DNA from 3 places in the Aerococcus sp. Group 1 genome. Region 3 is predicted to be linked to each of the others. Evidence: riboswitches for the same ligand, from Rfam matches in the RefSeq annotation. Region 3 holds a riboswitch; each other region holds the start of a gene.
What was found. Region 3 has a riboswitch for thiamine pyrophosphate ahead of thiT (energy-coupled thiamine transporter ThiT). Riboswitches for the same ligand answer to the same signal wherever they lie in the genome.
Positions count from the first base shown of each region.

Region 1: it holds a riboswitch for thiamine pyrophosphate, as region 3 does, so the genes downstream of both, HMPREF9243_RS10800 (hydroxyethylthiazole kinase) here and thiT (energy-coupled thiamine transporter ThiT) in region 3, are expected to answer to the same signal.
Region 2: it holds a riboswitch for thiamine pyrophosphate, as region 3 does, so the genes downstream of both, thiW (energy coupling factor transporter S component ThiW) here and thiT (energy-coupled thiamine transporter ThiT) in region 3, are expected to answer to the same signal.

Region 1 covers NC_015278.1:69,970-78,140, reverse strand. The annotation lists gene adhE (bifunctional acetaldehyde-CoA/alcohol dehydrogenase) at 23-2,668, opposite strand; gene thiD (bifunctional hydroxymethylpyrimidine kinase/phosphomethylpyrimidine kinase) at 3,071-4,519, opposite strand; gene HMPREF9243_RS10805 (hydroxyethylthiazole kinase) at 4,506-4,826, opposite strand; gene HMPREF9243_RS10800 (hydroxyethylthiazole kinase) at 4,829-5,344, opposite strand; TPP riboswitch at 5,504-5,602, opposite strand; partial or broken gene HMPREF9243_RS10110 (IS3 family transposase) at 5,867-7,294, opposite strand; gene HMPREF9243_RS00345 (LysM domain-containing protein) at 7,401-8,099, opposite strand.
Region 2 covers NC_015278.1:1,204,950-1,213,120, reverse strand. The annotation lists gene addA (helicase-exonuclease AddAB subunit AddA) at 1-108, shown strand, start outside; tRNA gene HMPREF9243_RS05615 (tRNA-Gly) at 183-253, shown strand; gene HMPREF9243_RS05610 (viroplasmin family protein) at 329-919, shown strand; gene lspA (signal peptidase II) at 942-1,391, shown strand; gene HMPREF9243_RS05600 (RluA family pseudouridine synthase) at 1,396-2,343, shown strand; gene HMPREF9243_RS05595 (YneF family protein) at 2,437-2,655, shown strand; gene HMPREF9243_RS05590 (1-acyl-sn-glycerol-3-phosphate acyltransferase) at 2,754-3,410, shown strand; gene HMPREF9243_RS05585 (PTS transporter subunit IIC) at 4,016-5,065, shown strand; TPP riboswitch at 5,531-5,625, shown strand; gene thiW (energy coupling factor transporter S component ThiW) at 5,651-6,190, shown strand; gene hpt (hypoxanthine phosphoribosyltransferase) at 6,302-6,838, shown strand; gene HMPREF9243_RS05570 (AzlC family ABC transporter permease) at 7,029-7,712, shown strand; gene HMPREF9243_RS05565 (branched-chain amino acid transporter permease) at 7,709-8,038, shown strand.
Region 3 covers NC_015278.1:1,622,895-1,631,065, forward strand. The annotation lists gene HMPREF9243_RS07595 (cation:proton antiporter) at 1-554, opposite strand, end outside; gene thiT (energy-coupled thiamine transporter ThiT) at 813-1,379, opposite strand; TPP riboswitch at 1,433-1,532, opposite strand; gene pyrR (bifunctional pyr operon transcriptional regulator/uracil phosphoribosyltransferase PyrR) at 1,531-2,064, opposite strand; gene HMPREF9243_RS07610 (alpha/beta hydrolase) at 2,219-3,046, shown strand; gene HMPREF9243_RS07615 (iron-sulfur cluster biosynthesis family protein) at 3,152-3,475, shown strand; gene HMPREF9243_RS07620 (hydroxymethylglutaryl-CoA reductase, degradative) at 3,608-4,918, shown strand; gene HMPREF9243_RS07625 (hydroxymethylglutaryl-CoA synthase) at 5,078-6,241, opposite strand; gene HMPREF9243_RS07630 (ABC transporter ATP-binding protein) at 6,697-7,626, opposite strand; gene HMPREF9243_RS07635 (ABC transporter ATP-binding protein) at 7,619-8,171, opposite strand, start outside.

The sequences.
Region 1 (8,171 bases), 530 kb from region 3:
CTATGTAAATAAGAGGAATTTCTTACTTATTCTTAATTGGCTCTGGTGCCTTACCATAACCTTGGTAAGCCGCCCGCATCATGGCCATCATATCAGGAACTAATGGCAGACGAGGGTTTAATGGGGTACATTGGTCTTCATAAGCATCATAAGCCAGTTGTTCTAAGGCCTTTTCCCATTCTTTCTTGTCAAGACCTTGGGCTTGGTAGCTCATTGGGAGACCAACTTTTTCACCGAGTTCATAGCAGGCTTGGGCCAAGGAAGCAACGGCTTCATCGACAGTATTGGCCTTTAATCCTAGCATACGGGCAATGTTTTGGTAACGTTCACCAGCCTTGTAGTAGTTGTATTTTGGCCAGGTAGAAAGTTTACCTGGTTTTTCGCCGTTGTAGCGGATCACATAAGGCAGAAGGATGGCATTGTTTTCCCCGTGAACGGTATGGAAGACCCCACCGATCTTATGGGACATGGAGTGAACAATTCCCAGGAAGGCGTTACCGAAGGCCATCCCCGCCATGGTTGCCGCATTATGCATCTTCTCTCTAGCTAGCGGGTCAAAGTCTTTGACCGATTTTTCCAAGTAGTCAAAGACAAGCTTAATAACTTGAAGAGAGAGTCCATCGGTATAGTCTGAGGCAAAGATAGATACATAAGCCTCAATAGCGTGGGTTAAGACGTCCATCCCGGTAGCGGCAGTTACCCGACTTGGTACCTTTTCAACAAAGCTGGAATCCACGATAGCTACCTTAGGTAAGAGGGCGTAGTCAGCAAGCGGGTACTTCTTATTGTTCTTCTTATCGGAAATGACCGCAAAAGGCGTTACTTCGGAACCTGTCCCTGAGGTGGTTGGGATAGCCACTAATTGGGCTTTGTCACCGAGGGCTGGGAAACGGAAGGCCCGTTTTCTAATATCCATGAATTTTTGAACCAGGTCGCGGAAGTCAACGTCAGGACGTTCATAGAAGAGCCACATGATCTTAGCGGAGTCCATAACCGATCCCCCACCAATAGCAATAATGGTATCCGGTTGGAAGGCACGAATGGCGTCAGCACCCGCTTGAACCGTGGAAATATCTGGATCCGGTTCAATGTTATCAAAGACATCATAGACCACCTTATTTTGCCGTTGTTGGAGTTGGTCAATGACTTTTTGGACAAAGCCGAGTTTGGCGATGCCTTTATCTGAAATAATCGATACCCTTTCCACATGGTCTAATTCTTGTAAGTATTTAATGGAATTCTTTTCAAAGTAAACCCGAGGGACTTTAAACCATTGCATGTTATTTTGCCGCTCCCCTACTCGTTTAATATTAATCAAATCTAAAGGTCCCACGTTACCAGCTACAGAGTTATGTCCATAAGACCCACAGCCTAGGGTTAAGGAGGGAATAAAGTAGTTATATACATCCCCAATCCCCCCAAAGGTTGACGGTGCATTGACAATGACCCGGGCCACTTTTACCCGTTTGGCGTATTCGATTTCTAAGTCGTGGTTATTGGTATGGATGGCGGCGGAGTGACCTAGACCATTAAACTCGACCATGGCTTCAGCTTTGGCCATCCCATCTTCGGTCGTCTCAGCCTTTAAGATGGCAAGCACTGGAGATAATTTTTCTCGGGTAAGGGGTTGGGCTGGGCCCACTTCAGGAACTTCCGCTGCTAGGATCACGGTTTCCTCAGGGACTTCAAAGCCAGCTTCTTTAGCAATCCAAACCGCTGATTTTCCAACAATATCGGCATTGAGTTTGGCTTGGTCAACCGCCTCACTATTGGCTTTAGCTCCAAAGCAGAATTCTTCTAAGAGAGCTTTTTCCTTTTGGTTGACAAAGTAAACATGGTAGGACTTCATTTCTTTAATGAAGGCAGGGTAGATTTCTTTGTCAACAATGGCAGCTTGTTCTGAAGCACAAACCATCCCATTATCGAAGGCCTTACTCATGACAATATCATTCACGGCTTGCTTGAGGTTAGCCGTTTTTTCAACATAGGCAGGTACATTCCCAGGTCCCACACCTAAGGCAGGTTTGCCACAAGAATAGGCGGCCTTAACCATGGCCGATCCACCGGTTGCAAGGATAGTAGCCACATCAGGATGGTTCATCAGTAAATTGGTGGCTTCCATCGAGGCATGTTTTGGATCGATCCATTGGATACAGTTTTCAGGTGCCCCTGCCGCAATCGCTGCGTCCCGCACCACTTTGGCCGCATGGATGGAAGATTCCAGCGCTTGAGGGTGGAAGGAGAAGACAATGGGATTACGGGTCTTCAAAGAAATCAAGGACTTAAAGATTGCTGTCGATGTTGGGTTGGTAGTAGGAACAATCCCACAAATTACCCCGACCGGTTCAGCAATATAGGTCAATCCCTTGGCCTCATCACGATCAATAATACCTACTGTTTTCAAGTGGCGCATGTGGTTGGTCACATGTTCACAGGCAAATAAGTTCTTGGTGGCCTTATCTTCAAAGACACCCCGTCCAGTATCTTCAACGGCATGTTTAGCTAAGACCCCATGTTGGTCTAAGGCAGCAATCGACGCCTTAGTAACAATATGGTCGATTTGCTCTTGGTCTAAGGCCATAAAATCTTCTAAGGCCTGTTTAGCCTTAGCCACTGTCTCATCGATAAATTGTGGAATATCTACTTTTTGTTCTTTTCCTTTAGCCATTGTTATTCCTAACCTTTCTTTGATTTTTAATGACTTTCATCTTTATGGCTATTATGTTAAATTATTCACAAATAAAAAGCAAGTTATTTTTGTTTTCTTTTTATCTATAACCGCTTACAATTACTTAAATATTAGTAATTTAACCTTGTAATCGCTTACAACTTTTAAAAGAATATTTTTATATTTTAATTAAAAAGAGAAAATATGTGTTTGTTTTCACAATATAAGAAGAAATATGCTCTATGCTAAAAACAGTCCCCACACTTTTCCAAAATATAGAAAAAAGGCCATGACAAGCTATCATGACCCTTATCGGTGTACAGATACGCTTCCCCTAGCAGGTCTAGCCTCGTAGAAGGGTTGAAAGACTAAAAACTATTGGCTAAGGGAAGCTAAAGCAAATTAATGGTCAGTGGGGTAATAAGTCAAGAGGCCAAAGCCATGGTTCAAGGGGCCACTCCCCTGGCCAAGATCTAATTGATCTTTAAGGGTCAGGCTGAGATAGGTCTTAGCCCGAGCAATGGCAGTGACTAAGTCATCACCCTTGGCTAGGTTGCTGGCAATGGCACTGGATAGCGTACAGCCAGTCCCATGGGTATTGGGATTATCAACCCGCTCACCCCTAAACCAGTGGACCTCGCCCTCAGGGGTAACCAGGACATCGTTAGCGTCATTGACCCGATGGCCACCCTTACAGAGGACAGCGACTTGGTAGGTCTGACTAATCGTCTTAGCGACGGCTTCCATATCGGCTGCCGAATGGATGTCTTGTCCCGCTAAGACCTGGCTTTCAGGAATATTGGGAGTAATTAAGCAAGCGAGCGGGAAGACCTGGTCAGCTAAGACCTGCACCGCTTGGTCCTGGATCAAGTTGGACCCGCTCGTTGCGACCATGACCGGGTCCACTACGACATTTTTAGCCTGGTAGGTTTTAAGGGCTTTGGCGATTTCCTCTACTAATTCCACTTGGGAAACCATACCAATCTTGACACTAGCCGGAGGAATATCCTCGAAGACCGCTTGGAGTTGGCTAGCCAAGGCCTCTGGACTGAGATCATAGACCCCGGTCACACCCCTAGTATTTTGGGCGGTCACTGAAGTAATGGCACTCATACCAAAGACTCCATTAGCTTGCATGGTCTTGAGGTCTGCTTGAATTCCGGCTCCACCGCTTGAGTCTGAGCCGGCGATGGTAAGGACGGCTTGGAGTTTAAAAAGCCTTTCAGCAGCTTGGCGAACGGCTTGCGTGGTTCGGTAGGGGTCCTCCGCTTTAAATAGGGCGGAAATTAGTGCCACCCCAGCCAAACCCTGGTCCCGTAAATTGGCCATATTATCTAAGCTAATCCCACCAATGCCTACAATGGGAATATTGACCCCTTGGGCAATCGTTCTCAGGGTAGTCAGACTAGTTCCTTGGGCATTGGCCTTAGACTGGGTCGGATAGAGGGCGCCAACTCCCAAATAGTCTGCACCAGCCGCTTGGGCTTTTAGAGCGGTATCCAAAGTCTTAGCCGAAGCCCCGATAATTTTTTCCGGGCCGAGTAGTTGTCTAGCCTGGTCAACTGGCAGGTCATCTTCTCCAACATGGAGGCCGTCAGCATCTACCGCCAGGGCCAGTTCATAGTCATCATCGATAATAAAGGGGACACCTGCTTCTTGGCAGAGGGCTTTGATTTTTTTAGTTAGAGCCAGCTTATCCTCTTGGTCTTTAAAAGGATGGTCCTTTAAACGTAACTGTAAAATCGTCGCCCCTCCTGCTAAGACCTCTTTGACTTGCTGGATTAATTCGTCATGGTCAAAGCGGTCGGGCGTAATGGCATAGACCAATAAATCATTTTTATTGAATGTCATACTTGGCTCTCCTTTCTAATTCTTTGGCCTCTAATAAGAAGACCTGGTCAATCACTCGGTTGGAATAAGTGGCATTGCCCTCATAAGGCTGGAGCACTTGAGCAGCAATTTCTCCCGCCACCCCATAGCTAATCATGGCAGCTGTAGCTAGGTAAAAAGGATCTTCATCCGGATTACCGGCTAAAAAGCTAGCTAGGACGCCGCTTAACTGGCAACCTGACCCCGTATAGGAAGCCATCCAAGAGTGGCCATTTTCAATGACTGCCAGCCGCTCGCCGTCAGTCACTAAGTCAATCGGGCCTGACATGGCTAGGATAATTCCTTTTCTTGGGCGTAAGCTTTAAAGTCCGGAGCAAAATCAGCCAGGTTGGCTAAGCTTACCTCGTCTCCAGGACCCAGGTCGACCCCAGATCCTTGGCTTTTTTCAAAGAGGAGGCTTCGAATTTCCGAAGCATTCCCCTTTACCGCCCTTACTAGACCCCGGTCAATCAGCTCTTGACAGAGCTTTAATTTAAACGGCATAGCTGAAACCCCCACTGGGTCTAAGACCACGGGATGGTGGTCATTTTTCGCTATGGCGGCAAGGTCCAACAATTCCTGATTAGGTCTGGGACTAGCGGCATTCAATAGCAAAAGGTCAGCCGTCTTGACCACATCCTTACTATTAGGTAAGTTATCGGTCATCACAGGACGCCCGCCACTGGCCAAAATCACATTGGCCACATCATGAATAGTGACATAATTATTTAAAACTTGGATCAGCGGAGACTTCTCTTTGACCTGCTGACAATATTTAGCAAAGGGAATGGCTGTTTTTTTAGACATATTCTCATCTCTCTTATTCTTCTTAATCGCTAAAAGATCACTTGCAGGAATCTCGTTCATAAACAGAAAAAGCCCTGCAAAGTATACTCCACTAAGTGTACTTTGCAGGACTTCTTATCGTTTCATCTTAACCAAAGATCCTGGTTAGACTATATTACGATACTTGAATTCTCACATCCCTACGCAAGTCTTAACTTTCTCAGGTTCAAAGAGTCCAGGTTTCCACCTATCTCAGCAAAAGCACCTCTTGTGAGTACTTTCTAACTATAGCAGAAACCGCTTACTTATTCAAGGCAGAGTTACGGCTGGGTCCCGAAAACCGCTTAAATAAAAAAACTCCAGCCTAAGTATGGTGACCCCAATAAGTTGGACTTTATATATAGTGAGTTGGCCTTTGGCCAGCTCTTTTTTGTTGCTTACAGTTCTTGCTTATTTCTTGCCGACACATTTACTCAGAAATTTAAACTTGTCAAGAGGAAGAGCGTAGCGGCTCTTGATAAGTTTAAAGTTTATGTGTAATCATTAAGCGGCGAAAGAAGCGTGATGAAGACGAAATTCTATAGGACTCCTAAAATCTAATTTTTCTTTGATTCTTTCACCATTGTAATAGATTATAAAATCTTCAATCGCTTGTGCTAATTCTTCAAAGGAATGATAAGTCCGACCATAGTAGACTTCTTGTTTTAGTAGACTAAAGAAATTCTCCATTGGCGAATTATCTAAGCAATTTCCTTTACGAGACATACTTTGAAAAATTCGGTGATCCTTCAAGAGCCGGGTGTAACTTTTCATTTGATAGGCCCAGCCCTGATCAGAATGAAAGGTTCTTCTGTATGGACATAATTTACTTGCTTCAATGGCAGCTTGTAGCCCCTCCAACATGCTTTGTCCATTAGGCTGATGTGTTATCTTAAAAGAAATAATTTCTCGATTAAATAGATCCATGTAAGGATCTAAATAGAGTTTTCCAGTTTGATAATTCCCAGAATCATCGGCATAGTAGTATTTAAATTCTGTTGTGTCTGTTGTTATTTTTTGATAAGGAATGGTCGAATCAAACCGCCGGTTGATACGATTTGGCGCTATCTCTCCAATCGTTCCTTTGTAGGAATTATATTTTCTTGTCTTTCTAGTATAGCTAGTGACCTGTATCCCCATAATTTTCATTAGGCGTTGAACTTTGTTTTTACTGACCTTATAACCACGGGAAAGCAGTTCAGCTCGCATTCTTCGATAACCATAATCCTTATGGGTTTCTCTGATGTCTTTCATTTCCTCTTTTAAATCGGCATCCTTATCAATTTCCTCATCTTTATTTTTCCAATAAAAGTAGGTCGATTTAGGAAACTTTAAAACGCTAAGAATATCTTTTAAAGCATATTTTTCATCATGGAGACGTGTGATTTCGGTCACTATTTCTTCTTTTCTCGCTTGACTCTTTGAGCCACACGTCTCCTCAATCCTTTTAAAAATTTGTTCTCAATTTCTAAATCCGTAATCCGTTGTTCAAGTTCCTTTATTTTTTGCTTCACTTAACTGATTGGTTTCGCTGCTATCCTTTATTTGATTGATTTGTGATTTCTTTTTAGACACTTTAGGTGGCCTTCCTTTCCTCGCGGAAAGGCCATCAAGTCCTCTTTCATGATAAGCTCTTCGCCAATTAGCGATTAGACTTGGATTATTCATGTTTAATGAATTGGCCAATTCGCGATAACTCATTTCCGTACTTTCATACAATTCTATCGCATTTAATTTGAATTCAACAGTATAAACCTGTTGAGTCCGCCTTTTCTTTAAACCATCTACACCAAATTCATAATAGTTATTAACCCACCTTCGTAAAATAGAAGGATCTATTCCTGCTTTATTAGCTAAGGTTCGATAACTTCCTTTTTTCGCAATATAGTCTCCTACTAAATTCAGTTTAAATTCTAATGAATATTTAGACATAAAAATAACCCCCAAAAGTTGAATTCTTAGTCCAACTTTTGGGGGTCACTACAAAGGAGCCGGAGTTTTCAGTTAATACGACTTGGGTCGCACTTTATTTTTTATCTTAGTACCAACCGTTAGCGTTCCAGAATGCTAAAGCGTTGTCCCATGAACCGTAACGACTTGCTACGTATTGGTCAGCCACACGTTCTTGGTTAGCTGGGGAGTAGTCACCATTTAAGTAAGAAGCGCTTAATTGGTAACGTCCGATGTATTGGCCGTTAGTTGCTGAGTATGAACCACCAGATTCACGTTGAGCAATGATTTCTTTAGCGGATGAAGAAGAACCAGTGTAAGCGCTTTGTGCTGGAGCTGGAGCTGGTGCAGGTGCTGGTGCAGCAGCTGGTGCAGCTTGAACAGTTGCAGGTGCTTGATAAGTTTGACCAGCAGTTTCATCAACGGTGTAAACTTGAGCTGCTTGACCTTGTTTTTCTACTTCAACTTCATTAACCTTACCTGATTGGTCAGATTTGAAGGTTAATTTAGTTCCTGGGAAGATTAAGTTAGCATTTTCGATGTTGTTGATTTCAGCTAATTCTTTGGTGTTCACGTCTGCTGCTTGAGCAATAGCGTTTAAGGTGTCACCAGATTTAATGACATAAACTTTTTCGTTGTCATCTAATTTTTGGAAGTCAGCTTTGATTTCTTCAACTGAACGTGCTTGCCATTCAGCTGCGTGTGCTTCAGTCGTTTCCCCAGCAGCAAAACTTACTAAGGCTGATAAAGCGATTGAGGTACCTACTAAAACTTTCTTCATATTCATGTGTAATAAAAATCCTTTCTTCTGTGCAAAGTTCATTCTTTTTTCTATTTAATATGATTAAGCCTCTTAATC
Region 2 (8,171 bases), 420 kb from region 3:
GTCCAAATGTCACTTTATAAAAAAGCTTTAACTTCAATTTTAGAACGACCGGTGGATTATGCGGTCTTGATAGCCCTGGATTCTTTAGAGACTTTCCTGGTGGAATAAAAATTAAATAAATCTTGCTTTAAAGGGGATAAACATGCTATAATAACTTTTGTTGAAAAGAGCATGTTTGTTCTGCGGGTGTAGTTTAGTGGTAAAACTGCAGCTTCCCAAGCTGTCGTCGCGAGTTCGATTCTCGTCACCCGCTTTATATTGACTATTAAAGTGAGACAGGCTTGTCTCACTTTTTATTTGTATTTAAAAGGATAAAAGGAGAGTTAATGTGAAATACTATGCGGTAAAAAAAGGGCGGAAAACTGGAATTTTCACTGATTGGCCAACTTGTAAAAAAGCCATCGATAAGTACCCCAGTGCCGTCTATAAATCCTTTAGCAGTCAAGCAGAGGCGGAAAACTTTTTAAGTGATCAAGGTAGTCAATCTGTCAAGGTCGATTTCAATGACCAAGTTCTAGCTTATGTTGATGGCAGCTTCATGACTGCCAATAATCGTTATGGATTTGGTGGAATTCTCATTTATCGAGGGAAAGAATATACCTTCTATGGTGGCGGCGATGATCCAGAATTAGTTAAAATGCGCAATGTTGCTGGGGAAATGATGGCCAGTATGCGGGCTGTAAAGGCGGCAATTAAATTAGAAGCTAAAGAAGTCCTTATTCATTTTGATTATCAAGGAATTGAAAAATGGGTCAATGGCGATTGGCAAGCTAAGAATGAATTTACTCAGTCTTACCGTCAATTCATGTTAGATAAAGAAAAAGAAATTAGGATTCATTTTGTTAAGGTCAAGGCCCACTCAAACGATCATTATAACGATATTGCAGACCAGCTTGCTAAGAAGGGTGCACTTAACTAAAATAAGTTAAAGGAGTTCTATCATGTTTTTTTATCTCTTAAGCGTTATCTTAGTGATTATTGATCAAATGATAAAAGCGTGGACGGTGAACCATATCGCCTTAAATGAAACGATCCCTTTTATTCCTAATCTTTTATCCTTACATTATTTACAAAACCGTGGAGCAGCCTGGGGAATGCTTGCTGGTCATATGTGGCTATTTATTCCCATTACTTTACTCGTTAGTGGCCTAATCATTTATTATTACCATTATGACAATGTCCGCCATCCCTTATATGTGACTAGCTTATCCTTATTGCTTGCAGGGGCTGTAGGAAATTTTATTGACCGTGTTCGCTTGGGCTATGTCGTGGATATGTTTAAACTAGAGTTTATGGATTTTCCCGTTTTTAATTTTGCGGATACTTGTTTAAGTTTGGGAGTAATTTTCTTTATCATTTACTTATTATTCTTTGAATCAAAAGAGGAGTGATTTCATGCTTAAGAAAAGCTATGAATATCATGGTGATCAGAGTCTGCGTTTGGATCGTTATTTGAGTCAGCGTTTAGATAGTTATAGCCGTAGTGAGATAGCCCAATGGATTAAAACGGGTCAAGTGAAAGTGAATAAGCAAGTAGTTAAGCCCAGTTACCGTTTAAACCCTATGGATAAGATCTCCTTAGCGATTGAGGAAGAGCAGAAGCTTCCGATAGAGGGAGAGTCGCTGGATCTTGACATCGTTTATGAAGATAAAGACCTGCTAGTGATTAATAAAGCCAAAGGGATGGTCGTTCATCCCTCCAAGGGCCATTTAAGCGGGACCTTGGTTAATGCCTTATTAGCCTATGCCCAAAAAAATCATTTTACATTGAGCGACTTGGGCGATTATTATCGACCAGGAATTGTTCATCGTCTAGATAAAGATACCAGTGGTCTAATGGTAGTCGCTAAATCAGACCCAGCTTATCAAGCTTTGCTGGAAGACTTGGCTAATCATCAATTGGATAGAAAATACCTTGCCCTGATTTATGGTCATTTACCGGATAAGCAGGGGACGATTGATATTCCCTTGCGCCGTCATCCTAAAGACCGGATGCGCTATGTGGGTGACCCTCTGGGAAAAGAAGCAGTGACCCATTTCAAGCAAATCGCTCAAGTGGAAAACTATGCCTTGCTGCGATTAAGTTTGGAAACTGGCCGTACCCACCAAATTAGGGCCCACTTAGCTTACTTGGACCATCCTGTTGTTGATGACCCACTCTATGCCAAAGCCTATCAGCAGCGTTTTTTTAGTCAGCAGGGACAATGTCTCCATGCCTATGGACTATCATTCAATCACCCGATCACTAAAGAAAAACTTAGCTTTCAGGTTAAGCCGCCTAAGACCTTTATGAACATATTGCATAAGGCCTTACCTAACTATGATTTACACTTGGAAAAATAAAAGCCTCGGAGTTTATAAATTTTCTTAAACTTGGCAAGTCAGATAATTTTTAGTACAATAAAAAAGATGTTTATATAGAGGGGGAAATCATTCATGTCAAATTTCGCTTGGATTATTATTATCATTATTACTTTGATTATCGGTATGATCTTAGGTTTCTTTATTGCTCGTCGTTATATGATGAACTATTTCCAAGATAACCCACCAATTTCAGCTGATATGATCCGGACTATGATGGCACAAATGGGGCAAAAGCCATCCGAAAAACGTGTCCAACAAATTATTAATTCTATGAAAAAAACGAAAAAATAATAATAAGGAGGTTGGAGGAATTCCAGCCTCTATTTGTTTTATGCTTTTTAAAAAGGCTAGCTTAGCTGATGCTTGAAAATCCTAGCGAGGTGACAAAAATGTGGTTTTATAACTTTATGGCTTACTTGGTTAAAGGCTTACTTCGAATTGTCAATGGAAAACCAGAACTTTCCTACCATGAGGACTATGATCCTGATCAACAATATTTAATTGTTGCTCCCCACCGCAGTATACTTGATCCGGTAATTATCGGCATCCATACCTTACCTAAACCGGTTCATTTCTTAGCTAAGCAGGAGCTATTTTCATCTGCCTTGGTGAATTGGTGCTTAGACCACTTAGGTGTTATGCCAGTCGATCGAGAAAATCCTAGCATGGCTTCCTTAAAAGCGGCGGTAGCCGAACTCAAAAAGGGTGAAGATAACGTTGGACTTTTTCCTACTGGCTCTCGTTATTCGACAGAAATTAAGGATGGGGCAGCTGTATTGGCAAAAATGGGCAAGGTTAACATTTTACCCGTTGCCTACCAAGGCCCGATTCATATTTCTGGACTCTTTTCAAGAAAGGCAAAAAATCGGGTAAAGTTCAGAGTGGGAAAACCCATCTATTTGCCTGCTGGTAAGAAGCTATCAAAAGAAGACCTCAAGGACATCGATCAGCAAATTGGGCAGGCTTTTCAAGTAATCGATCGAGAGATTGACCCTAACTATCATTATGATCTTGAAGCAGCTATTCGGGAACGGGATCGAAAATAAGTAAGCCTACCGAGTCTGGGAAAAAAGTCCCAGACTCTTTTCAAAATACGGACCTTCTAATCAAAATGTGTTTCAAAAGTCAGCTCTGACGTCCACTTCACACAGGGTGTGAGACTTGGATGATTGGAACAAGTCAGAAACAAGCGAAACAGTCGCTGATTTCTGACTTGTGAAATCACTCCAAGTCTGCCAAGTCGAGCCCAACGACGAACTATGTGCGATAGGCTTGCGCCTATCTTCCATAGTTTGTTCCAGTTGCTATAGCTGTTCGAAGCGCAAGCGAGTTACAGATATAGTATGCGTAGCTCTTCAGGGCTATTTTGACTTTTGTCACACTCTCTTGCTTATCCTTTATTGAAGTTTAATCGTTAGAATGATCTCTTTAAATAATTTAGCAGTATTTTTTTGCTAGTTGACTAGATAGACCCCAAAATATAATTATAATATGTGATTTAGGGCAGTAAGGGCTGCCTTTTTTTATAGAAGTAAATAGTAAAAAAATAAATAATCTTTTTATTTAATTTGTATCTTGGTGAAATTCCCAAGATTTTATCATGTTTTCATGATAAGATATTAAAAATACTTTAATGAAGGAAGGTTAATTTATGCAGAATTTAAAAATTAAGGATATCTTTAATCAAGTTTTAAATGGGGCATCAACAGGTATTGTTATCGGTTTGATTCCTAGTGCCATACTAGGCGCATTAACTCGGTCTTGGCTAAGTACACCAGGCGTTTTGGCTGACTTTGCTGGCTCTATTCAAGCTTTTCAATTTGCCGTACCTTTTTTAGTCGGTCTCTTTGCGGCCTTGCAGTTAAATATGAAGGGCATGGAAACAGCAGCATTAGCAGGAGCTGCTTTTTTAGGGAGTGGAGCAGCTCGCTTAGTCGATGGGGCTTGGGCACTTAAAGGAACGGGAGACTTAATCAACACCATTATCACCGTCTTTATTGCTGCTATTTTTATTAAACTTTATAATAATCGTTGGCAAAGTCTCAACATTGTGGTTCTTCCTTTACTGGGAGGAATTTTACCCGGTTTTATTGGCCGTTTAATCCTACCTTTGGTTAGTCAACTGACATTACTTTTAGGCCAGGGGATTGCTCATCTCACAGAGATTCAACCATTAATTATGGCTATTTTAATCGCAATTGCCTTTGCCATTATTATTGTTACGCCTCTGTCTAGTGTTGCGATTGCTTACGCGGTATCCATTAGTGGTCTAGCGGCTGGGGCAGCTAACTTAGGAATTGTAGCGGTTGTATTTACTTTTCTCTATGCTTCTTCACGAGTTAACAGTAATGGGATTACTTTTTCATTATTATTTGCTGGGCCAAAATTATTTATGGCCAATTACTTACAAAACCTAAAAATGACCCTACCTATTGTGATTAATGCAGGGGTAGTAGGACTCTTTGGTTATTTATTTAATATTCAGGGAACTACTGAATCAGCTGGTTTTGGTATCACGGGTCTATCTGGACCAATCAATGCCTATTATTTTATGGATGATAATGCAGTGGTTAATATTTTGGTCCTCTGCCTAACATATGTAGTAGTGCCTTTGGCGATTTCTATTATTACCCATCAGACATTTACCCGTATGGGGGTTTATGATGAAAGTATTTATGTTTACCATGCTCCAGAACACTAAGAACGAATAGAAGAAGTCAATACTTTTAGGAAAGTGAGTCTGGGACAAAAGTCTCAGACTCTTTTCAAAATACGAATTATCTAATCAAAACGTGTTCCAAAAGTCAGCCCTGACATTCACTTCACACAGAGTGTGAGACTTGGCAACTAGACTTGGATGATTGGAGCAAGTCAGAATAAAAGCGAAGCATTCGCTTGTTTCTGACTTGTGAAATCAGTCCAAGTCTGCCAAGTCGAACCCAACGACGAACTATGTGCGATAGCCTTGTGCCTATCTTCCATACTTTGTTCCAGTTGCTATAGCTGTTCGAAGCCAAGAGCGAGTTACAGATATAGTATCCGTAGCTCTTCAGGGCTCTTTTGACTTTTGTCACACTCTCCCTGTTGTTTTTAATTGGGTCTTTTAAAAGATAGGTGAAAAGGCTTGTTTAATTTTTATTTATGACATATGATAAGTAGGTAAAATACTATTAATTAGGGGAGCCACGGCTGAGAGGATTGATATCGACCCTGTAACCTGATCAAGGTAATGCTTGCGTAGGTAGTCTTTTTTTGTGCTCTCCTTTATCTTTTAGGAGGGATTTTTTTGACTAAGAAATCAAGTCCATTGATTTTAGTAACGGTAGCGATGTTTGTGGCCATTGGGGTGGTTATTTCACCGATTTTTCGCATCGAGGGCTTTGCTCCTACTGCCCACTTTGTTAATGTAGTTTGTTCGGTCTTATTGGGCCCTTGGTATAGTTTGTTAAATGCCATTCTGACTGCAATTATTCGGATGAGTCTTTTTTCGGTGCCTCCATTAGCACTTACTGGCCAAGTTTTTGGTGCTGTGCTTTCGGGAATACTATATCGTCTCTTTAATGGTTCTATCCTTGCCTGTGTGCTTGGTGAAATTATCGGTACCGGGATTATCGGAGCTATTGCTTCTTATCCAGTAATGGCGCTTCTATTGGGAAAAACAGGAATTACTTGGCTGTTTTATGTTCCTAGTTTTCTAATTGCAACAATTATTGGTGGTGTCTTAGCTTATTTCTTCTTAGCCACCTTGCGGCAAACCGGTTTGCTTTATAAAATGCAAAAACGCCTAGGAGTCAATGTTTATGACTCATCTAAGAAAAAGGCTTAAATTCGTCATAGTTAAAGCTAAAGTTCTCAATTTTTTCTGCGCCTTTAGCTATTATCTGTTATTATAAGATCACAAGAGTGAATAAGAGAATAGAGAATTAGGAGCTTTTTAATGGATAATTTAATGGAAGAAATACTGATTCCCCAAGCGGAATTATTAGAACGTATCGAAGAATTAGCCAAGGACATTGCTAAAGAGTATCAAGATAAGAATCCTTTACTCGTTTGTGTCTTAAAAGGGGGGATGCCCTTTATGGCTGATTTAATGAAACAAATGGATATCCTACTTGAAATTGACTTTATGGATGTTTCTAGCTACGGTGATGCCTTTGAATCCAGTGGCGAAGTCAAAATAATAAAAGATTTATCGGTTCCTGCAAAGGGGCGTCATATCTTGTTTGTTGAAGATATCGTTGATACAGGGAGAACTTTAACCTATTTGTATAAGGTCTTAAAATCCCGCCAGGCAGCTTCCATAAAAACCGTTTCTTTATTAGATAAACCGAGTCGGCGCAAAAAGGACTTTCAGGCCGACTGGATCGGCTTTGAAATTCCGGATAAGTTTGTTGTCGGTTATGGCCTAGACTATAAGGGCCAATTGAGAAACTATCCTAATATTGCTGTTTTAAAAGAAGAAGTCTATTCTTAACCACATATTCTTACTTATAAGAGAAACTGGGCTTTCGTCCCAGTTTTTTCTTATTATTAGCTAAGTTAGCTAAGGCTATCAGGACTGATTGGAAAAGATCATGATTGGATGAGCTATCTGTGATTTATTTTCCTTGGTAACTATATTATTCTGTAAGATAGAATTATTTAACATAGAAAAGAGGTATAAAATGAAAGAAGCACTCAAATTTGCCTTTCCTAAAACGATCCCGATTATGATGGGATATTTATTTTTGTCATTATCCTTTGGTTTATTAGCAACGAGTTCAGGAATTCACCCCTGGTTAACTATTTTAATGAGTCTAATTGTTTATGGGGGGTCGATTCAATTTGCCGGCATTAATGTCTTATTGGGAGCCTATGATCCCTTTGCCGCTTTTATGTTGGCTGTTATGGTAAATGCTAGACACATGTTTTATGGAATTACCATGTTGGAAAGTTATCAGTCCCTAGGTTGGAAAAAATATTATAGCATTTTTGCTTTGTCTGATGAAACCTTTTCACTTACGGCTTCGGTTAAGGTTCCCGGTCATATTGACAAGTCTTGGGTCTACTTTTTGATCAGTTTATTAGATCAGTTTTACTGGATTATTGGAACAGTTCTAGGGATTTTCTTAGGAAATTTTATCAGCTTTAGCCTAAGAGGAATTGAATTTATTTTAACAGCCTTGTTTGTAAGTATTTTTGTCGACCAATGGCAAGGAAGCGCTAACCATAGGCCACAAATCATTGCCCTAGCCACTGGCTTAATTAGTTTATTTATTTTTGGTCCTAACAGCTTCTTGATTCCTGCAATGTTAATCATTATTGCTATATTCTTTTTTATTTTTATACGTGAGGAGGAAGAAAGATGAGTTTTAACCAACAGTTAATAACAGTCATTCTCTTGGCCTTGGGAACAGCCTTAACCCGTTTTATTGTCTTTGTGGTTTTTTCGAAAAACCAAGTTCCTCCTCGCTTTGTCACTTATTTGGGTAAAGTCCTTCCTGCCGCTGCGATTAGCCTTTTAGTGGTTTATTCCTTACAATCAAGTAACCCCTTGGCTTATCCTTATGCCTTGCCTGAGCTGATTGCCATCCTTGTGACAATCCTGCTTCAGGCTAAGACCCACCGCTCTTTACTGAGTATCGCTGGCGGAACCCTGTCTTATATGTTCTTAGTTCAAGTGCTTTTTCCGTAATTCTTTAAAAGTTAAGCTAGGGAAGAGTTAATAACATAATGTAATAAAACACGGACTATCTATTCAAAACCTGCTCCAAAAGTCAGCCCTGACGTCCACTTCACGAACTATGTGCGATAGTTTTGCAACTATC
Region 3 (8,171 bases):
ACGGAAGTGGAACTTTCGTTTAGAACTGCTCCAATTACTGAAACTAAGGGGAAGAAGACAATATTAACCATCACTGAATTAAAAGCCGTCATCGATGGCACTGAATCAGATAAGGGGCCAGAACAATCATACTGTTCCACCACTGAGACCGGAGGGGCCGGTGCAGTCGCAATAGCGATCCCCCCAAAGAGTAAGGCAGCAATGATGGGTAGACCTAAGAGGTGTAAAATAAGGGCAAATGCTCCCGTCACCACTGCAAAGGTTACCACCAGGTCAGATATTCCCATGGCGAAGACTTTACTGATGGAATCCTTGATGTCACGGTAAACTAACTTATAGCCCACCATAGACCCCACTAGAATTTGCATCAGTACCATCAGTGATTGGTAGACCTTAGTTGAAACTAATTCAGGGCTTAAGAGATTTAGCCCGTGCTCTCCGAGAAACATGGCCACAATCAACCAACCAATGATAGCTGGGAATTTGATTTTCTTAACCAGTTCTCCGGCAAAATAAGCAATAAGCATTGCCAGTAAAAAACGAAGAACAAACACATAAAACACTCCTTTCCAATATTTCTACTTATTTTTTATTAATTATCAATCGTAAAAGCCTCCTCATTTTATCTGAAAAAATATAGTTCAACATTTCACATGCTTTCTTTTGAAAGTGTTTGCGCGCCAACAATTTCATAAAATCTTTCTTTTTATCAAAAAAGCAGTCTCAGTCAATAAAAAAGACGTCCTCTCAAAGGACGTCTCAGAAAAATAATTACATCTGATCAATTGTAAAAATTATAGGTAAGTTATCACTTAATCTTCTGGATTTAAGAGCCTGGGGGCATTATTAAATAATAAGGCTACCACTAATGCCCCTACTAGCCAGGTAAAGACACCAGTAGGTACATTAACAATGGTCGTATACCACCAAGCATTCATGCCTTCTGGCGCATAAGAAGACCAAAAGGCATAGCCAGCGAACCAATGAATAAAGTATTGGGCGACCATCCCAATAAAGGTTGCTGAAAAGATACCGATCCAAAGGCCTTTTTTATCCCCTTTTAAGCCTGCACTCTTCACCCGATTAGCGAAGAGTCCAGTTAAACCTGCTAACATAAAGGCGAAGAAGTATTCAAGGAAGACTTGGAAGGGAGTTAGAATCGTAGCTTGACCGGTGATTAATTGCAAAAGCCCAAACAGAAAGCCGGCAGCAAAACCGCTCTTTATCCCCCGTCTTAAAGAGATCAAGTAAATGGGAATAACGCCTAAGTTTACCCCAATACCTACTCCATTGGTTGTCGGCAAAAGTCCTAATAAATAAGCTAATACTGCTACCATAGCAATTTCCAATAAAATCCTTACTTGTTTACTTTGTCCCATAATAATTAAATCCTTTCTTAGCACAAAAACAGGTAAGAGAAAATGCCTCTTACCTGTTTTTTCGTGCACTTTCTTCCGCTAGTATTACCTAGTCTCAAGTTCAAAGGGTCTGTAAATTACATCTCAGCCATCAAGGCTCCCCTAGTAGCAACTATTTAATTATATATACTGCATCCTTACTGTCGAGTTCCCGCATCTTCACCCGAATTTTCTCTTGCCGGGAAGTGGGAATGTTTTTACCAACAATATCCGCTCGAATCGGTAATTCCCGGTGGCCCCGGTCAATGAGTGTCACTAAAGAGATCTTGCTTGGACGCCCATGATCCATCAAGGCATCCATGGTCGCCCGAATGGTCCGACCGGTCATGAGCACATCATCACAGATAAAGATATGTTTACCATTCACATCAAAGTCCAGCTGGGATAAGTCTTTGATCAGCTTATCCTTTTCCTGGTCGAGGTCATCACGATAAGCGCGGACATCTAATTCCCCATAAAAGACATCAGCCTCTTCTAACTGATTGATACGGTCCTTAATCCGGTTAGCAATAATAGCTCCCCGGGTTTTAATCCCCACGATGGCTAAATTAGCGGTACCATGGTTGCGTTCCAAAATCTCATAACTCATTCGCGTTAAGGCGCGCTTCATTTCTGCTTCGTTGAGAAGCTCGACTTCTGTTGCCAAGGCATCTCCCCCTTATCCTTTATTCTATTCACATTGTAGCGAAATATTGTGAAGTCTGCAATTATTTCTTAACCTTGAGCATCGTCAGGGGGATTGCACTTGCTTAATCCCCCCGGGTCAAGTATGCTAATAGCACATTAAGCGGAGGTAAATCATGTTCAATGCCGATTATTATTATCTAAAAATGAAAACCCACTACTTAAGCTTGCCCTATTCCGGCAAGAAGCGGCGGGTGCGCGTCCTACTCCCTAAAAATTACCAGCAGGAATCCGCATCCTACCCAGTCGTTTACATGCATGACGGACAAAATGTTTTTTACAGTAAGGAGTCCTTCCTAGGTTATTCTTGGAAGGTCATCCCCACCCTCAAGCGTAACCCCGATTTACCCAAGATGATTGTGGTCGGCATCGACAATGACTCTCAGACTCGGGCGGATGAGTATAATGCTTGGAGCTTCGAAAACCCTAGTGACCCTAAGGCAGGGCCCTTGGGCGGCTTAGGTAATGATTTTAGTGACTTCATTATGAAGGTGGTTAAACCCTTTATCGACCAAAACTATCGGACTAAAACCGATAAAAAACATACAGCCATGATCGGGTCTTCTTTTGGGGCCAATATTACCGCCTATATGGGAATTAAGTATGCCGATCAGATTGGCCGCTTGGGGATTTTTTCCCTAGCCCAATGGATAGCCCAAGAACCCTTTGACCGCTATCTCAAGTCGCAAAGCTTAGACCCCGAGCAAAAAATCTACCTCCAAGTCGGCAGCAAAGAAGGGGACGATACTGACCGTCTCTTTCTCCCAGGCAATATGGCCCAAGCCTATATCGATGCTTCCCTCCACTACCAGGCCTTACTTATAGCAGGAGGTATCCCGGTAGAAAATATTAACTTCAACATCTATGTGGATGAGGAACATAATGAATTTTACTGGGCCAAACACCTCCCCGACTGCCTCCGCTTTCTCAGTAGCGGCTGGTGAAGGTGTGAAAACGTTTTAAAAATTATTTTTAGGCTTTTCCGACTAAACTGCTCACAAATTCTGATATAATCATCCTTACAAGAGTTGTTGTGAGGAGGATATGCCATGAAGTTATTTTTCACCCAGAAAGCCATACAACAGTTACAAAACTTAGATCGTTTCCATAATATCTGCCTAACCACTTCCGATGAAACAGGTCATACCAGCCACAGAGCCTATCGTAGTCTAGTCTTACAAACCAATGCACCAAGTTTTGAAAGTTTTGATGAGGTCCTTGAAACGCATATCGGTCAAATCCATGTCACAACACAAGCCCTCAGCATGTTAGGCAATGATAACCGGATCGATTTTGATGAATTTCGGCAAGTTTTTGTCCTCTTAACCGACGATCAAATGGTCGATGATAATCTCTATTGTATCGATCATTAATACCGACTGGCTATTGATTAATCAAGTAATGACCCATAAACTAGAAGTTGGAAGCACTTGCCAACTTCTTTTTTTATGGAAAAGTACAAAGACTTCCCCCTCACTGATAAACAAAGCACTTAGGAGGTTATTATGACTCAAGTGAATTTACAGGGCTTCTACCGCCTCCCCTTAGAGGAACGTCTGGCCCGCTTAAATGAGCTCCACTATATTAGTGATGCAGAAAAGGATTATCTCAAAAATAACCAGGGTTTGCCCTTAGACCTGGCTGATAACATGGTTGAAAATCTCATTGGAACCTACTCCCTCCCCTTGGGACTGGCAATGAACTTTGTCATCAATCAAAAAGACTACTTGATCCCCATGGCGATCGAAGAACCGAGTGTCATTGCAGCAGCCAGTTACGCCGCTAAAATGGCTAAGGCAGGCGGTGGCTTCCATAGCGAGGTCTTGAACCGGCAAATGACTGGGCAAATGGTCTTCTTAGGCTTAGACCAAGCCAGTCAAGCCGAAACCTGGACTAGTTACATTAAAGACCACCAAGGAGACCTCATCCAAGTCGCTAACCAGGCACATCCTAGCCTCAGCCAACGGGGCGGTGGGGTGCGCCAGTTAGAAACGGCCTACTATCCCAGTGAAAGCGAGCCTTTTTTTGTGGTCTATATGACGGTAGATACCCAAGAAGCCATGGGCGCCAACATGATGAATACCATGCTGGAAGCCTTAGCCAGTCACATTGAAGCACTTAGTCAAAAGGATGAGTCACTACCCCGTCTAGAAAAATTAATGGCTATTTTAAGCAACTTAGCTACCCAATGTCTGGCTAAGGCGACTTGTCAAATCCCTATTGATGCTCTTGCTAAGCCAGGCCAAGATCCACAAGTAGTGGCTAAGCGGATTAGTCAAGCTAGCCAACTAGCCCAAGTCGATCCTTATCGGGCCACAACCCACAATAAAGGGATTATGAATGGGGTTGATGCTCTGGTCCTCGCTAGCGGTAACGACTGGCGGGCGGTGGAGGCAGCCTGTCACGCCTATGCCAGCCAATCCGGACAATACCGGGGCCTGGCCAAATGGGACTACCTTGAAGACCAAGGCCTATTAGCTGGAGAAATCACCCTCCCTCTTGCCTTAGGAAGTGTCGGCGGATCAATCAAAATTCACCCCGCCGCTAAACTCGTCCACCACTTACTCACTCAGCCCAGTGCTAGCGACTTAATGAAGATTGTCGCTGCCCTCGGCCTAGCTCAAAACCTAGCCGCTTTGAGGGCTCTAGTCATTGAAGGTATCCAAGCGGGGCACATGTCACTTCAAGCCCGGTCCTTGGCTATCGCTGTGGGTGCCCAGGGCGATGAAGTGGACCAAGTCAGTCAAGCCTTACAAAAGGCAAAGCATATGGATCGACAAAACGCCAAGGCGATCTTAGATGACCTCCGTCAATAGGCTCGAGATTTAAATAAGAGAAATTTCCGCTAAAAAAGGGACTGTCTGAGGCAGCCCCTTTTAAAATATAAACTCTTTAATCAAAACCTGCTCCAAGCGCAAGACAAGCGTCCACTTCACTAAAGGTCTTGCCTTCTGGCGCGCTTGTCGCACTCTTCCTTATTTACCATAAATGCGTTTATGATCTTTTAGGCCGAGTAGTCGGTAGTCATCTTGTTCGCCGTGGGCTGGAATGCTTTGCTGACTACCGTCACTAAGGAGGTCTTCTTGAAAGAGGGCTTCATATTCAGGAATGGAAAGTTTTTGTCGCTCAGCAAATTGTTGGCGGTGCTTATCTCCTTCCAAGTAGTCTTGGTAATTAGCTTCTAGGTTCATGGAGAAGAATTCGGCCATCGCTCCCGAACCGTAACTATACAGGCCAATGAGGTCACCTGCTTGCAAAGAAGTATCATTTTCCAATAAACTAATCAAACTGAGGTATAAGGACCCTGTGTAAATATTCCCTACTCGACGATTATAGGCCCGACTGGCTTCAAAGGATTCCTCCCACTCCCCTAGTGGTTCATCCTTAGCCTTTTGGGTGAGGTGTTTTAAACCTTTTAAGCCTAGTTTGGTGTAAGGAAGGTGAAAGCAGAAAGCAGCAAAGTCATCCAGCTGGTGGCCGGAAAGTGCCTGGTGGTCAGCCCAAACTTGGTCTAGGGTATTAAGGTATTGGTCATTGGAATAATGTCCATCCACATGGGCCAAGCGCGAATAATTAGGCCGCCAGAAATCCATGACATCAATGGTATAATAGCTAGCATCGTCATTGACACTAAGGATTCGGGGATTGGCAGTAATTAATAAGGCCACTGCCCCAGCGCCTTGAGTGGCTTCCCCTGCAGTGTTTAAGCCGTAGCGGGCAATATCACTGGTGAGAACCAGGGCCTTGGCTTGGGGGCGTTTAGCGATATGGTTGACGGCAGTCTGTAGGGCAAAGGTCCCCCCATAACATGCTTCTTTGACTTCGATACAACGCGCTTTGGGATTGATGCCTAATAAGTGGTGGATATAGATGGCCCCAGCCTTGGATTGGTCAATCCCTGATTCAGTGGCTAGAATCACTAAATCGATAGCCTTCTTGTCTTGGTCGGTCAGAATGCCTGCCGCAGCATTAGCAGCCATAGAAACTGTATCTTGAGACAAAGGAGCAAAGGCTTGCTGGTCTTGGCCTAAACCCAGCAGATACTTATTGGGGTCCGTTTGGCGTGCCTCAGCCAAGTCCCGCATGTCAATATATTGCTTTGGAATATAGAAATTATATTTATCAATACCAATTTTCATACTAGCAGTCCCTCGATTTAATTTATTGTTTTTAGTGTTATTCTTTCAGAAACTTAATTCTATCATAGTTTTAAGGGATATTTATTTTTAAGAGCTTTTTTAAGAAAAAACGAAACTTTTCCCTTTTTAGAGAATAGACCGACTCTGCTTATTCATTAAAGTCAGATCTACTTTATGATATAATTAAGAAAAGTTTGACCTGAGTCATAAAGGAGGAGAAATAATGGCAGTTACTAAAGCACAAAAAGCCCGCAACCGTAAAATTCTCTGGTACATTATCTTAATTGCTGGACTTCTATTCCAAAGCTACCTGCAACGTCACCAAGAAGACTAAAATAGTCATCGGTAAAACTTCGCCATAAACATGACGAAGTTTTTTTGTTCAGAAGCCTTAGAAAAATTTCCACAAAAAAGCTGCAGAAGCCTTTGCCTCTGCAGTTTTTTCATGTTTAGCATTATTTGTAGTTAGCTTTATACTGTTCAGCTTCTTCAGGGCTACAGTAAACATAGTGACCTGGAACGATTTCATGCATGCTTTCATTGCCAGTGAAGTCGGCATGGTCGTATGGGATCCGTTTCCGGTTACGCTCATGAATAGGGTCCGGTTGCGGCACCGCTGATAATAAACTCTTGGTATAAGGGTGTAAGGCATGGTAGTAGAGTTCATCGGAATCGGCTAACTCGACTAACTTTCCCCGGTACATAACCCCTATCCGGTTAGAGATGTATTTCACCATAGACAAGTCATGGGCAATAAAAAGATAGGTTAAATTAAACTCTTTTTGCAGGCGTTGCATCAAGTTAACCACTTGGGCCTGGATTGACACGTCCAAGGCTGAAATAGGTTCGTCAGCAATAATCATTTTAGGGTTGACCGCTAAGGCGCGGGCAATACCAATCCGTTGCCGTTGCCCCCCAGAAAATTCGTGAGGATAACGAGAAGCATGGTCAGCTTTCAAACCAACCACTTCAAGTAATTGCTTGACTCTTTCCTTGGCTTCCGCTTCACTATTACAGATCTTATGAATTTCCAGACCTTCCGCAATGATGTCTTCGACCTTCATCCGCGGATTCAAGGAAGCATAGGGATCTTGGAAGATCATTTGAATGTCTTTTCTAAAGGCTAATTCATCTTGACGCTTCTTAATGGCCGCAATATCCTTGCCTTCAAAGAGAATTTCCCCATCAGTTGGCTGATAAAGGCGCATGATGGCCCGTCCAGTTGTGGTCTTACCAGAACCCGATTCGCCAACCAGACCAAATGTTTCCCCTTCATAAATGTCGAAGGAAATATCATCGACACCACGCACTTCATTCTTTTGTCCCACATTAAAATATTGTTTTAAGTGATGAACTTCTAAGAGAGGTTTTTCTTGCTTAGTCATGGGCGACCTCCTTTTGTGCGGCTTGTTTATGGGCTTGGTCAAGTACGCCTGTGCTGGTACCATTTTCTTCAACTAGTCCCTCTGCCACTAATTGTTGATAGGTTTCAAAACGAGAACTGATTTCTTCAGGTACCGCCACTGCTGGACAATCGGGATGAAGTAACCAAGTAGCCGCAAAGTGGGTATTAGAAACTTGGAACATTGGCGGTTGTTCTTCATAGTCGATAGCCATAGCGTAGTCACTCCGCAAGGCAAAGGCGTCTCCCTTAGGTGGATCTAATAAGTCCGGTGGGGTCCCAGGGATGGAAAGTAGCTTACCCTCCGTATCTAGGGTTGGCATGGAGGTAATTAAGCCCCAAGTATAAGGATGTTGAGGATTATAGAAAATCTCATCAACCGTTCCATATTCCACAATCTTACCAGCATACATCACCGCTACCCGGTCAGCCACATTAGCCACCACACCCAGGTCGTGGGTAATGAAGATAATTGAGGTGCTTGAGGTGGTTTGGAGCTCTTTCATCAATTCTAAGATTTGGGCTTGA